Linked DNA regions of Methylomagnum ishizawai. The protein of the gene in region 2 interacts with the protein of the main gene of each other region in a pairwise test. Links are inferred from orthologs where the notes say so. Each region holds a gene or a part of one and is shown on either strand. Other genes may lie near its edges.

Region 1 (6,167 bases), 410 kb from region 2 along the record:
TGAGCGAATCCTACGCCACTTACCTGAAGTTCTTGGAACATCGCTATAACAGCCGTAAAAAAGGTGGGGAGTAGGATGCCGCCTTGGAGGATCGGGATCGGACCGGGGATACTGGTTAAAAATTTAACGGGTGTATTTTTTTGAGGCATTGACATCCACGTTCCTGCCAGGGCCAGGGTAGGTTACTATACGGCGGAAGGTCATCCTAGCTTGGCATTGAAAGTGCTGGGCGGTGGAATCCCGAAGTATGTATAGTAAATGATATATGTCCGGGTATCTCCCCAGGATGGTCCACCCAATCCGCAGGGTTGCGATCCTGCCAAAGCCAAACAAATCCAGGCCCGGGTACCGTCCGGCCCTTCGGATGGAACGATGAGCAATACCGAACGAGTCAAAATCCGCGCCAAAGACTTGCGTCTTGGCATGTATGTTTGCGAACTGGACCGACCTTGGAGCGAAACCCCGTTCTTGTTCGAGGGTTTCGAGCTGGCCAGTCCCGCCGATATCCAGGCGGTCACGCAATATTGCGAGTATGTCTATATCGACATGCACCGCACCCATGTGGTCCATATGGTGCTGGACGAAATCCGGGAGCCGTTTTCCAGGGCCGGCAAATCGGCCAGCTTCGACCAGGAAATCCAAGCCGCCGAATCCACCCGTGAACAGACCTCCAGCCTCCTCAAATCCTTCATCGACGATATCCGCTTCGGCCAGAGCGTGGATGTGCAATTGGGACAATCGGCGGTGTCGGAGTGCGTCGCCAGCATCCTCCGCAACCCCGACGCCATGCTCTATATGGCCCAGATCCGCAACAAGGGTGAGCAGTCCAGCCAGCACGCCTTCAATGTCTGCGTGTTCTCCATCCTCCTGGGCCGCTATCTCGGTTTGTCGCCGAAAGCGCTGGAAGGACTCGGCACCTGCGGCCTTCTGCACGATGTTGGCAAGATTTCCATCGCCGACAGCCTCCTGAACAAACCCGGCCGGCTCAACGCCGAAGAGCAGGCGATCCTACGCCAACATCCCAAGCTGGGCCGGGATATCCTGATGTCGGCCCGCAATGTCTATGCTGGCGCGGTCGATGTGGCTTATTGCCATCACGAGCATGTCGATGGTTCCGGCTATCCCCGCGGCCTGCACGATGTGCAATTGAATCTCCACACCAAGATCGTCAGCATCGTCGAGACCTACGACGATGTCACCAGCGAGCGTCCCTACCGCCCGGCCCGCACCCACCTCGACGCCATCATGCTGCTGAATAAGAAGGCGAAGTCGAACAAGTTCGACGCCAAGCTGGTCGAGCGCTTCCTGGCCTGCCTCGGCACCTATCCGCCCGGCAGCATCGTCGAGCTGAGCAACGGGGATGTGGCCTTGGTGCTGGAAACCAATCCGGGCCAGCGCCTGCGTCCCCGTATCCTGGTGGTGCGCGATCCCGACCACAACCCGGTCGAAAGGTTGGTGGATATGGCGGAGCAACAGGTGGACGGACGCGGCCAGCCGTATAAAGTGAAGCTGGTGCGTCCGCCGGGGTATTTGGATATCGATCCGCGCCAATACCGCGATACCCTGATCAAGCTCTTCAACTAAAAACCCCCTGGAAACACGGGGCTTGCATTTAGGGCGGGTTTAGGCTGAAATGGCCCCACTCGCAAGGAAATGCCAGCCCGTCCAGCGCCGCCCCCTGCGGCCGCCCCCGATACCATCCCAATCCATCCCCTTCCATCCGACAATGTGGAGATCATTGTGAGCGATAACATCCTTTATGTGAGCGATGCCGAGTTCGAGGACAAGGTATTGAAATCCGAAACCCCCGTCCTGGTCGATTTCTGGGCGGAATGGTGCGGTCCCTGCAAGATGATCGCGCCGATCCTGGAGGAGATCGCCGAGGATTTCGCGGACCGGTTGATCGTCGCCAAGCTCAACGTCGACGAGAACAACCTCGTCCCGCAGCGCTACAACGTGCGCGGCATCCCGACCCTGATCCTGTTCAAGAACGGCGAAGTGGAAGCCACCAAGGTCGGCGCCCTGGCCAAGTCCCAACTGTCCAAGTTCATCCACGACAACCTCTGAGGATTCCATCCACCCGCACCGGCCCCGCCGGGCGGGTTTTTCCAGACCATGCTAACCTGAACCGCATCCTCTCGCCGCCCCCAGCCCGCGCCGCCCCCCGGCACGCTTCCTCCGGCTCGACACCCCGGTCGAGAACACTCCCGCAGACGATGGGTTTGCCCTTGTTCCACCCCCTTGACCCCCAACTCAATTTATGAACCTGACCGACCTCAAACGTAAGCCTGTTTCCGAGCTGATCGAAATCGCCGAGACCCTCGATATCGAAGGCGTGGCCCGGACCCGCAAACAGGATTTGATCTTCTCCATCCTGAAGAAACAGGCCAAGAGTGGGGAGGATATTTACGGCGACGGCGTGCTGGAAATCCTCACCGATGGTTTCGGTTTCCTGAGGTCGGCGGATAGTTCGTTCCTGGCGGGGCCGGACGATATTTATGTTTCCCCCAGCCAAATCCGCAGGTTCAGCCTCCGCACCGGCGACACCATCTCCGGCAAGATCCGCCCACCCAAGGACAACGAGCGCTATTTCGCCATGCTCAAGGTGGAGCAGATCAACTACGAGCCGCCGGAGAACGCCAAGCACAAAATCCTGTTCACCAACCTGACCCCGCTGTTCCCCAAGGAACGCCTGGAACTCGAACTCGGCAACGGCACCACCGAAGACCTCACCGCCCGCGTGATCGACCTGGTGGCCCCCATCGGCAAGGGCCAGCGCGGCTTGATCGTGTCGCCGCCCAAGGCCGGCAAGACCATGATCTTGCAGAACATCGCCCATTCCGTCGCCGAGAAGAACCCCGAGTGCTATCTGATCGTGCTATTGATCGACGAGCGCCCGGAGGAAGTGACCGAGATGCAGCGCAGCGTCAAGGGCGAGGTGGTGTCCAGCACCTTCGACGAACCCCCGGCGCGGCATGTGCAGGTGGCGGAAATGGTGCTGGAAAAAGCCAAGCGGCTGGTCGAGCATAAACGCGACGTGGTGATCTTGCTGGATTCCATCACCCGTCTGGCCCGCGCCTACAACACCGTGATTCCGTCGTCCGGCAAGGTGCTGACCGGCGGCGTGGACGCCAACGCGCTGGAACGCCCGAAGCGCTTTTTCGGCGCGGCCCGCAATATCGAGGAAGGCGGCAGCCTCACCATCATCGCCACCGCCCTGGTCGATACCGGCTCGCGTATGGACGAGGTGATCTACGAGGAATTCAAGGGCACCGGCAACAACGAATTGCACCTGGAACGGAAGATCGCCGAGAAGCGTGTCTATCCCGCCATCAATATCAACCGTTCCGGCACCCGCCGCGAGGAATATCTGGTGCCGCCGGATGAGCTGCAAAAGTGCTGGATCCTCCGCAAAATCCTCCAGCCCATGGACGAGATGGCGGCCAGCGAATTCCTGCTGGGCAAGCTGAAGGACACCAAGACCAACCAGGAATTCTTCGACATGATGAAGAGATAGCTTTAAGCTATTGAAATATATCGATTTTTTATGTTGTCTTGATTTCGTGTAACCACGATGTAAGCAGTCTGAAGCCGGTTTTTGAATACTGATGATTCTGAATTGGCATCGGCTTTGACTGCCCAAGCGGCCTCCCCGACCAATAGATTCAAGCTTTGAAAAAAGTAAAAGCCGGTTCACACCGGCTTTTTGCGTTTTATCCCCTCCAATCGAAAAGCTATTCCACCCACGCAGCCGATAGCGTTTCCGCCTGCCTCAGCACCGTCTCCGTCGCGGCCTCCTGCTTGTCGGGCGGGTATTTGTACTTCTTCAAGATGGTCTTCACCATGATTCGGAGCCGCGCCCGCACGGCATCGCGCACCGACCAATCCACGCTCAGGTTCTTTCGCAGCTTGTCGGTCAATTCCCTGGCGATGGTCCGCAGGATGTCATCCCCGAGTTCCCGCACCGAAGACTCGTTAGTTTCCAGGGCATCGTAGAAGGCCAGTTCGTCGGCGTTCAGTCCCAGCTTCTCCCCCCGGCTGGCGGCGGCGTTGAATTCCTTCGCCATCTGGATCAGTTCCTCGATGACCTGGGCGGTCTCGATGGCCCGGTTCCGGTAACGGGTCAGGGAATCCTTCAGCAGTTCCGAGAACTTCTTGTTCTGGACCACGTTGGTGGCGAAGCGGCTTTTGATTTCGTCCTTCAGCAGGCGCTCCAGCAGTTCGACGGCCAGATTCCTTTCCTTCATGCGCCGCACATCCTCCAGGAAGGTTTCCGAGAGTATTCCCACGTCGGGCTTGTTCAGGCCAGCGGCGGCGAAGATGTCGATCACCTCGTCCGATACCACGGCCTTGGAGATGATTTGCCGCAGGGCATGTTCCTTGGCGTCGTCGTCCAGCTTCTTGGCAGGGTCGCCCTTGGACAGCACGGCCCGGATGGCTTGGAAGAAGGCGATTTCCTCCCGGTATTCAGCGGCCTCGTCCAGCGAGGCGCACAGGGCGAAGGCTTTGCTGAGGGCCAGCACGCAGTCGGAGAAACGCTTCTTGCCATCCTTTAAACCCAGCACATGGTTGACCGCGATGGGCAACAATTTCAGCGCCTCGGTGAGGAAGGCGCTGTAGTCGATGCCGTGCAGCATTCCCCGCGCCACGTCGATTTTCTCGATGACCAGGGACAGGGCTTCCGCCACGTCCACCGTGGGACGGCCCCGGCCCTGGCTGGTGGTGTAGGTCTTGAGCGCCCGCTTCAACTCCTGGGCGATGCCGATGTAGTCCACCACCAAGCCGCCGGGCTTGTCCTTGAACACCCGGTTGACCCTGGCGATGGCCTGCATGAGGTTGTGTTCCCGCATCGGCTTGTCCACGTACATCGTGTGCAGGCAGGGCGCGTCGAAGCCGGTCAGCCACATATCGCGCACGATGACGATTTTCAGCGGGTCGTTCGGGTCTTTGAAACGCTTTTCCAGCCGCTTCTTGACCTGGGGTTTATAAACATGCGGCTTGAGCAAGGCTTTGTCCGCCGCCGAGCCGGTCATCACGATTTTGATGGCTCCCTTCTCGGGGTCTTCGTCGTGCCACTCGGGACGCAGGGCGACCAGGGCATCGTACAGGTGGACGCAGATTTCCCGGCTCATGCCCACGACCATGGCCTTGCCGTCCATCACCGTCAGGCGTTGCTCGAAGTGGGCCACGAGGTCGGCGGCGATGCGCTTGATGCGGGGTTCGGCCCCGGCCAGCTTTTCCAGCGCGGCCCAGCGGCTTTTCAAGCGGGCTTGGTCGGAGGCTTCTTCGTCCTCGGTCAGTTCCTCGACCTCCTCGTCGATGTTCGGGGTTTCCTCGGGGTTGAGTTCCAGCTTGGCGAGGCGGGATTCGTAGTAGATGGGCACGGTGGCCCCGTCCTTGACCGCCTGTTCGATGTCGTAGACGTGGACGTAATCGCCGAACACGGCGCGGGTGTCCTTGTCCTCAGTCGAAATGGGCGTGCCGGTGAAGGCGACGAAAGTGGCGTTGGGCAGGGCATCCCGCAGGTATTTGGCGAAGCCGTACTGGACCGCGCCGGTCTCCTTGTTGAGGCGGGCCTTGAGGCCGTATTGGCTGCGGTGGGCCTCGTCGCAAATGACCACCACGTTCCCGCGTTCGGTCAGGACCGGGAAGCTGTCCTCGTCCTCGCCGGGCACGAACTTCTGGATGGTGGTGAAGACGATCCCGCCAGAAGGCCGGTTGTTGAGTTTGGCGCGGAGGTCCGGGCGGGAGGTGGCCTGGATCGGGGTCTCGCCCAACAGTTCCGGGGCATTGGCGAACACCCCGAACAACTGCCCGTCCAGGTCGTTGCGGTCGGTGATGACCACCAGGGTGGGGTTTTTCATGGCCGGGTCCACCATGATTTTCCCGGCGAGGCAGCTCATTTCGATGCTCTTGCCCGCGCCTTGGGTGTGCCAGACCACACCGCCCTTGCGGTTGCCGCCGGGCTGGCTGGCCTCCAATACCTGCCGCACCACGGCCCGCACGGCGTGGAACTGGTGGTAGGCGGCGATTTTCTTGGCGACTTCCCCGTCATCCTCGAACAGGATGAAGTGGCGCAGGTATTCCAACAGCAAGGCTTTATCGAACACGCCCCGGACCAGGGTTTCCAATTCGCGCATGGGGCCGAGCGGGTCGGTCGCCTTGCC
Region 2 (6,176 bases):
CTCATGGGCGTGGAGCGCAAATCCATGGTCATGACCGACGAGGAAAAGCAATTGACGGCTTATCACGAGGCTGGACATGCGATTGTCGGGCGTTTGGTGCCGGAACATGATCCGGTTTATAAAGTGAGTATCATGCCTAGGGGCCGGGCACTCGGCATCACCATGTTCTTGCCGGAACGCGATCAATACAGCGCCAGCAAGCAGAAACTCGAAAGCCAAATTTCCAGCCTGTTTGGTGGCCGTATCGCCGAGGAAATCGTTTTTGGCAAAGAAAAAGTCACTACCGGGGCGCAAAACGATATCGAGCGGGCGACCAATATTTCCCGCAATATGGTAACCCGCTGGGGTTTGTCGGAACGCTTGGGTCCATTGGCTTATAGCGAAGAGGAAGGCGAGGTATTTCTGGGGCGTTCCGTCACCAAGCACAAAATGGTGTCGGAGGAAACCGCGCATCTTATCGACGAGGAAATCCGCTCGGTGATCGACCGCAATTACGAACGTTCCGAGCGTATCCTGCGGGAAAACCTCGAAAAACTGCATGTGATGGCCGATGCCTTGATTAAATATGAAACCATAGATCGGTTTCAGATCGACGATATCATGGAAGGCAAACTACCCCGTCCACCGCAAAGCTGGGAAGAATCGCCGCCTAGCGATGGTAGCGCTTTGGGTTCCAAAGACGCTAAAACCCAAGGGCCGGGTGGAATTGGCAAAGCCGCTGAACAGCACTGACTGATTTCCTCAGGCAATAGAAAGCCCCCGCGTCTCCAAGGGCGCGGGTTTGATGCGTGTGGGATTTGCCAAGGGAAGCGAAGGGGAATGGATTTCTTGCATAGGCTGGTGAGAGGAAACTAATGAAAAAAACCTATTTTGGCACGGACGGGATTAGGGGTAAGGTAGGCGAATACCCCATCACACCGGATTTCGTGCTTAAGCTGGGATGGGCTGCCGGGCGGGTGTTCGCCAGGGGGGGGCAGCATCAAACCGTCCTGATCGGGAAGGATACCCGGATATCGGGCTATATGTTCGAATCGGCTCTGGAGGCGGGTTTATCGGCAGCAGGTGTGAATACCCAATTATTGGGGCCGATGCCCACCCCGGCGGTCGCCTATCTGACCCGGACTTTCCGGGCGCAGGCGGGTATTGTCATTAGTGCCTCCCATAACCCTTATTACGATAACGGGATCAAATTTTTCGGTCCCGATGGCATGAAACTTCCCGACGAGATCGAATTGCAGATCGAGGCGGAAATCTCACAACCCATGACGACCGTGGATTCCGGTTGTATCGGCAAGGCGTCGCGAATGACCGACGCTGCCGGTCGTTATATAGAGTTTTGTAAAAGCACTATTCCCGCCCGGTTGGATTTCACCGGTACCAAGATTGTGGTCGATTGTGCCCATGGCTCGACTTACCATATCGCGCCCCATGTTTTTACGGAAATCGGTGCGAGCGTGGTTGCTATTGGTGCCCAGCCCAATGGTTTGAATATCAACGACCGTATCGGTGCCACCCAACCTGCCCGGTTGAGCCAAGCCGTGGTGACGGAAAGGGCCGATTTCGGCATCGCCCTTGATGGCGATGGCGACCGTTTGATTATGGTCGATCATACCGGGGAAGTGTTGGACGGCGATGAAATCCTGTACATTATCGCCATGGCGCGGTTGGGACAAGGATTATTGCATGGCCCAGTGGTGGGTACACAAATGAGTAATTTGGGTCTTGAACAAGCCTTGGAAAAAATGGGTGTCAATTTCAAGCGGGCGGCGGTGGGCGATCGTTATGTAATGGAAATGATGCTCCGCCATGAAAGTAATTTGGGCGGGGAAAGCTCGGGCCATATCATTTGCCGAGATCGGATTACCACCGGCGATGGTATTATTTCCGCCCTGCAAGTCATGGAAGCCATGCATAGTACTAAGAAAACTTTGCTTGATCTCAAGCAGGGCATGACAAAATATCCGCAATGTTTGGTCAATGTGAGGATCAGCCAAAAGGTCGATCTAGATGCCATCGAACCGGTACAGCGGGTCAAGGCGGAGATTGAGCAGGCCATGCGGGGTTGTGGACGGGTGCTTTTGCGCCCCTCGGGCACTGAACCTTTGGTTCGAATCATGGTCGAGGGCGAGGATATTGAAAAAGTCCGGGGCTTTGCGGATTATTTGGCCAATACCCTATCTGAAATCTTGGGGGCTTGACTTCTAATGAAATAAAGACGGAGAGGAATGATGAGAATTCTCCACACCATGCTTAGGGTAGGGGATTTGGAGAGATCGATCAACTTCTATACCGAAGTGTTGGGGATGCGTCTACTGCGTCGGCATGAATATCCCGACGGTAGATTTACCTTGGCCTTTGTGGGTTATAACGAGGAATCCACGCAAACCGTGATAGAGTTAACCCATAACTGGGATACCAAAAGTTACGATTTGGGCACCGGATTCGGCCACATTGCCATTGAGGTCGAGGATGTATACTCGGCTGTGGAGCAAATCAGATCCAGTGGGGGCAAGGTGGTGCGCGAGCCCGGCCCGATGAAGCATGGTTCGACTGTTATCGCTTTCGTGGAGGATCCCGATGGCTATAAGATCGAGTTGCTCAACCAGAAGGGGTGATAATTGCCATGGTGAGTGGCTCCGTCGCTTGGGAATGGAAGTCTGAATCCAAATATAAACCTGTGCAACGCTGAACAGGGTGTTCCTGTTTTATCCAGCTTCGCACCGATACCATAGGTTGTTAACCTATAACAATAAGGAGAAATAGGATGTCAAAAGGGCAAAATCTGCAAGATCCGTTTTTGAATGCTTTGAGAAAAGAACACGTCCCAGTGTCGATTTATCTGGTGAACGGCATCAAATTGCAAGGCAAAGTGGACTCGTTCGACCAATATGTCATTATCTTGAAGAATACCGTAAGCCAAATGGTTTACAAACACGCGATTTCGACCATCGTTCCGGCCCGCCAAATCCGCTTGCCCCATGGACAGGAAGGCTTCGAGGAAGAAGCCTGACCCTTGACCAATCACCTCACAGGCTAGCCATCGCTTATGATTCAGATCGTGGAGAAACGGGTTTTTGTTCGAGCGTCCTAAGCTAGGTGAACGCGCGGTGCTGGTCCATGCTGTCGGCGGCGAGGATACGGAATCGTTGGCCGAATTACGCGAACTGGCCATCTCCGCTGGGGCCGAACCGGTTGCCGTGGTCACCGGGAATCGGCGTGTACCCGATCCCCGCAGTTATATCGGCAAGGGTAAACTCGAGGAATTGTCCCAGACCGTCAAAGACCACCAAGCGGAATTGGTCTTGTTCAACCACCCGTTGACACCCAGCCAGGAACGCAACTTGGAGAAGGAACTCTCTGTCCGCGTCGTGGATCGCACCGGCTTGATCCTGGATATATTCGCCCAGCGGGCTCAATCCTTCGAAGGTAAATTGCAAGTCGAACTTGCCCAACTCCGGCATATTTCCACCCGCTTGGTACGCGGGTGGACCCATCTGGAGCGTCAGAAAGGCGGGATCGGTTTGCGCGGCCCTGGCGAAACCCAGTTGGAGACCGACAAGCGCTTGATCGGCAAGCGGATCAGCCAAATCCAAAAACGCTTGGACAAGGTCGAGAAGCAACGCGGCCAAGGCCGGGTGGCGCGGAAGCGGGCGGAAATACCGACTATAGGCTTGGTGGGTTATACCAACGCCGGCAAGTCTACCCTCTTCAACGCCCTGACCGGAGCTGCGGTGTTCGCTGCGGATCAGTTATTCGCCACGCTCGATCCGACCTTCCGGCGGCTTTCCCTGACGCCAGCACTGACGGTGGTCCTCGCCGACACGGTGGGATTCATCCGCCATCTGCCCCATGAATTGGTCGCGGCTTTTAAGTCCACGCTTAAGGAGACCATCGAGGCCGATTTGCTGCTGCATGTGATTGATGCCAGCGACGAAAACCTCGAAGCCACCATGGCCGAGGTGGAAACTGTCTTGGGCGAGATCGAGGCCGATGAAGTTTGCCAAATCCGGGTCTTCAATAAGATCGACCGCCTGGATGGGGCGATCCCCCGCCTAGAGCGGAATGAACAGGGTCTTCCCACGGGCGTCTGGATTTCCGCCCAGACCGGCGCGGGATTGCCCTTGTTAATCGAGGCCATGGGCGAATACTTTAGCGAATCGATGGTGCGCCGGAGTATCCACATCGCTCCCGGCGAGGCCGCGTTGCGGGCGCGTTTGTACGATATGGCGCGGGTGCTGAGCGAACGCTTCGACGACGAGGGTGGATGTACCTTGGAAGTCGAGCTTTCCAAGATGGATTTGGGTCGTTTGCGCTTGCCATCCGGGGTGGAGACGCTGGCCGGACCGGGAGATTCATCCGGGGTTTGAAGAAGCGTGGTTATTTATCGAATAACTAGCAGCATGGATTCATCCAGGGAATCCATGCCCATGGCGGTGGCGAAACGGCTGATCCCGGTGGTTTAAATTGTAGTTTTTCTGGTACGGGAGTTGTGCGATGTCCTGGAATGAACCGGGCGGTAATAAAAAAGATCCTTGGAGCGGGCGCGACCAACAAGAAACGCCGCCGGATTTGGACGAGGTCATGCGGGGTTTGCAGGACAAGATCGGCAGGATTTTTGGCGGCGGGGCTCCGGGTGCGGGTGGCGGGGATAGCGCTCCCTTGCGGATGGTGGGGATTATCGCCGCCATCGGTTTGGGGGTATGGACCCTGTTCGGGGGTATTTATTCGGTGGACGAGGGTAGCCGCGCCGTGGTGACCCGTTTTGGCCGCTATGTGGATACCACTTTGCCGGGTTTGCATTGGCATATCCCGGCACCCATCGAAAAGGTCGATGTGGTGAATATGGAGCAGCAACGCTTCCTGGAAATTGGTTATCGCTCCGGCGGGCGTCAGCAAAGCTTGGCCTCGGTGCCCAAAGAAGCCCTGATGTTGACCGAGGATGAAAACATCATCGACATCCGGTTGGCCGTGCAATACCAGATCAAGGATGCCCAAGCCTATCTATTCAATGTCTCCGACCCCGACGCTACCCTCAAGCAGGTGATCGAGAGCGCCCAACGTGCCGTGATTGGTAAGAACACCATGGATTTTGTCCTGACCGAAGGCCGGGGTCGGGTCGCGGACGATATCAAGACCGAAATCCAACAGACCTTGGATCAATATCAAACCGGCATCCGGGTCACCAATGTCAGCCTGGTCGATGCCCAACCGCCGGAGGAAGTCCAAAGCGCCTTCGAGGACGCCATCAAGGCCCGTGAGGACGAACAACGCTTGAAGAACGAGGCCGAAGCCTACGCCAACGAAGTGGTGCCCAAGGCCCGCGGCGCGGCGGCGCGGTTGCTGGAAGAGTCCGAGGCTTATAAACAGCGGTCGATTGCCAGGGCGGAAGGCGAATCGGCCCGTTTCAGGCAACTCTTGGCCGAATACGAAAAAGCGCCCGAAGTGACCCGTGAGCGCATGTACCTGGATGCGATGCAGGAAATTTTCGAGCAGACCGGGACAGTGCTGGTGGATATGAAAGGCTCTAATAATATTATGTATCTGCCGCTGGATAAATTGCAGCGGCCACCCGCTTCTACCACCGTCGCCAGGGAAGCCGAAAGCCCACCGGCCACGGTCCAAACTTCCCCGGACAGCGGATTCAGGGGGTTGCGTGCAACGACTTCGCGGGGCCGCGAAGGCAGGGGACAATAATCATGGCTAATAAGAACGTCCTGTTATTGGGGGCCGGGGTATTCGCGTTGCTGGCCGTGTCCTTATCGGCCTTCACGGTGTCCGAAACCGAAAAAGCCATCCTATTGGAATTCAAGAAAATCGTCCGCACCGATTTCGAGCCGGGCTTCCAGGTGAAATTGCCCTGGCAACAGGTCAAGAAATTCGATGATAGGATTCTCACCTTGGAATCCAAGCCCGAGCGTTTCCTGACTTCGGAAAAGAAAAATGTCATCGTGGATTGGTTCGTCAAATGGCGGATCAACGATGTGGCGAAATTCTATACCTCGGTGGCCGGGGATAAGGCCCAGGCCAATATCCGCCTTGACCAGATCACCAAGGACGCTTTGCGCAGCGAATTCAGCAAAAGAACCATCCGCGAATTGGTATCCTCCGAGCGCGACCAATTGCGTGATGTGTTGACCAAGCTGGTGAATCCGGCGGTGGAGGGGCTGGGGATCGAG

What was found.
Region 1: the proteins of hfq (region 2) and rho interact in binary tests that used the Escherichia coli proteins (3 or more experiments, as listed by UniProt). The link is inferred for Methylomagnum ishizawai from one-to-one orthologs.

The regions. Positions count from the first base shown.
Region 1 is NZ_FXAM01000001.1:3,822,839-3,829,005, reverse strand. Bases 1,458-4,388 are described here. They hold rho (transcription termination factor Rho), read left to right. Parts: upstream 1,458-2,260; coding sequence 2,261-3,517; downstream 3,518-4,388. Other genes in these bases: B9N93_RS17050 (type I restriction endonuclease subunit R), read right to left, coding at 3,735-4,388; trxA (thioredoxin TrxA), read left to right, coding at 1,741-2,067; B9N93_RS17065 (HD-GYP domain-containing protein), read left to right, coding at 1,458-1,584. Outside these bases: B9N93_RS17070 (DUF2062 domain-containing protein), read left to right, coding at 1-74; more of B9N93_RS17065, read left to right, coding at 373-1,457; more of B9N93_RS17050, read right to left, coding at 4,389-6,167. UniProt on the Escherichia coli protein: Facilitates transcription termination by a mechanism that involves Rho binding to the nascent RNA, activation of Rho's RNA-dependent ATPase activity, and release of the mRNA from the DNA template.
Region 2 is NZ_FXAM01000001.1:3,417,155-3,423,330, reverse strand. Bases 1,448-4,387 are described here. They hold hfq (RNA chaperone Hfq), read left to right. Parts: upstream 1,448-2,764; coding sequence 2,765-3,010; downstream 3,011-4,387. Other genes in these bases: hflX (ribosome rescue GTPase HflX), read left to right, coding at 3,075-4,367; gloA (lactoylglutathione lyase), read left to right, coding at 2,226-2,615; glmM (phosphoglucosamine mutase), read left to right, coding at 1,448-2,198. Also shown: ATP-dependent zinc metalloprotease FtsH, read left to right, coding at 1-732; more of glmM, read left to right, coding at 855-1,447; FtsH protease activity modulator HflK, read left to right, coding at 4,495-5,694; protease modulator HflC, read left to right, coding at 5,697-6,176. UniProt on the Escherichia coli protein: RNA chaperone that binds small regulatory RNA (sRNAs) and mRNAs to facilitate mRNA translational regulation in response to envelope stress, environmental stress and changes in metabolite concentrations.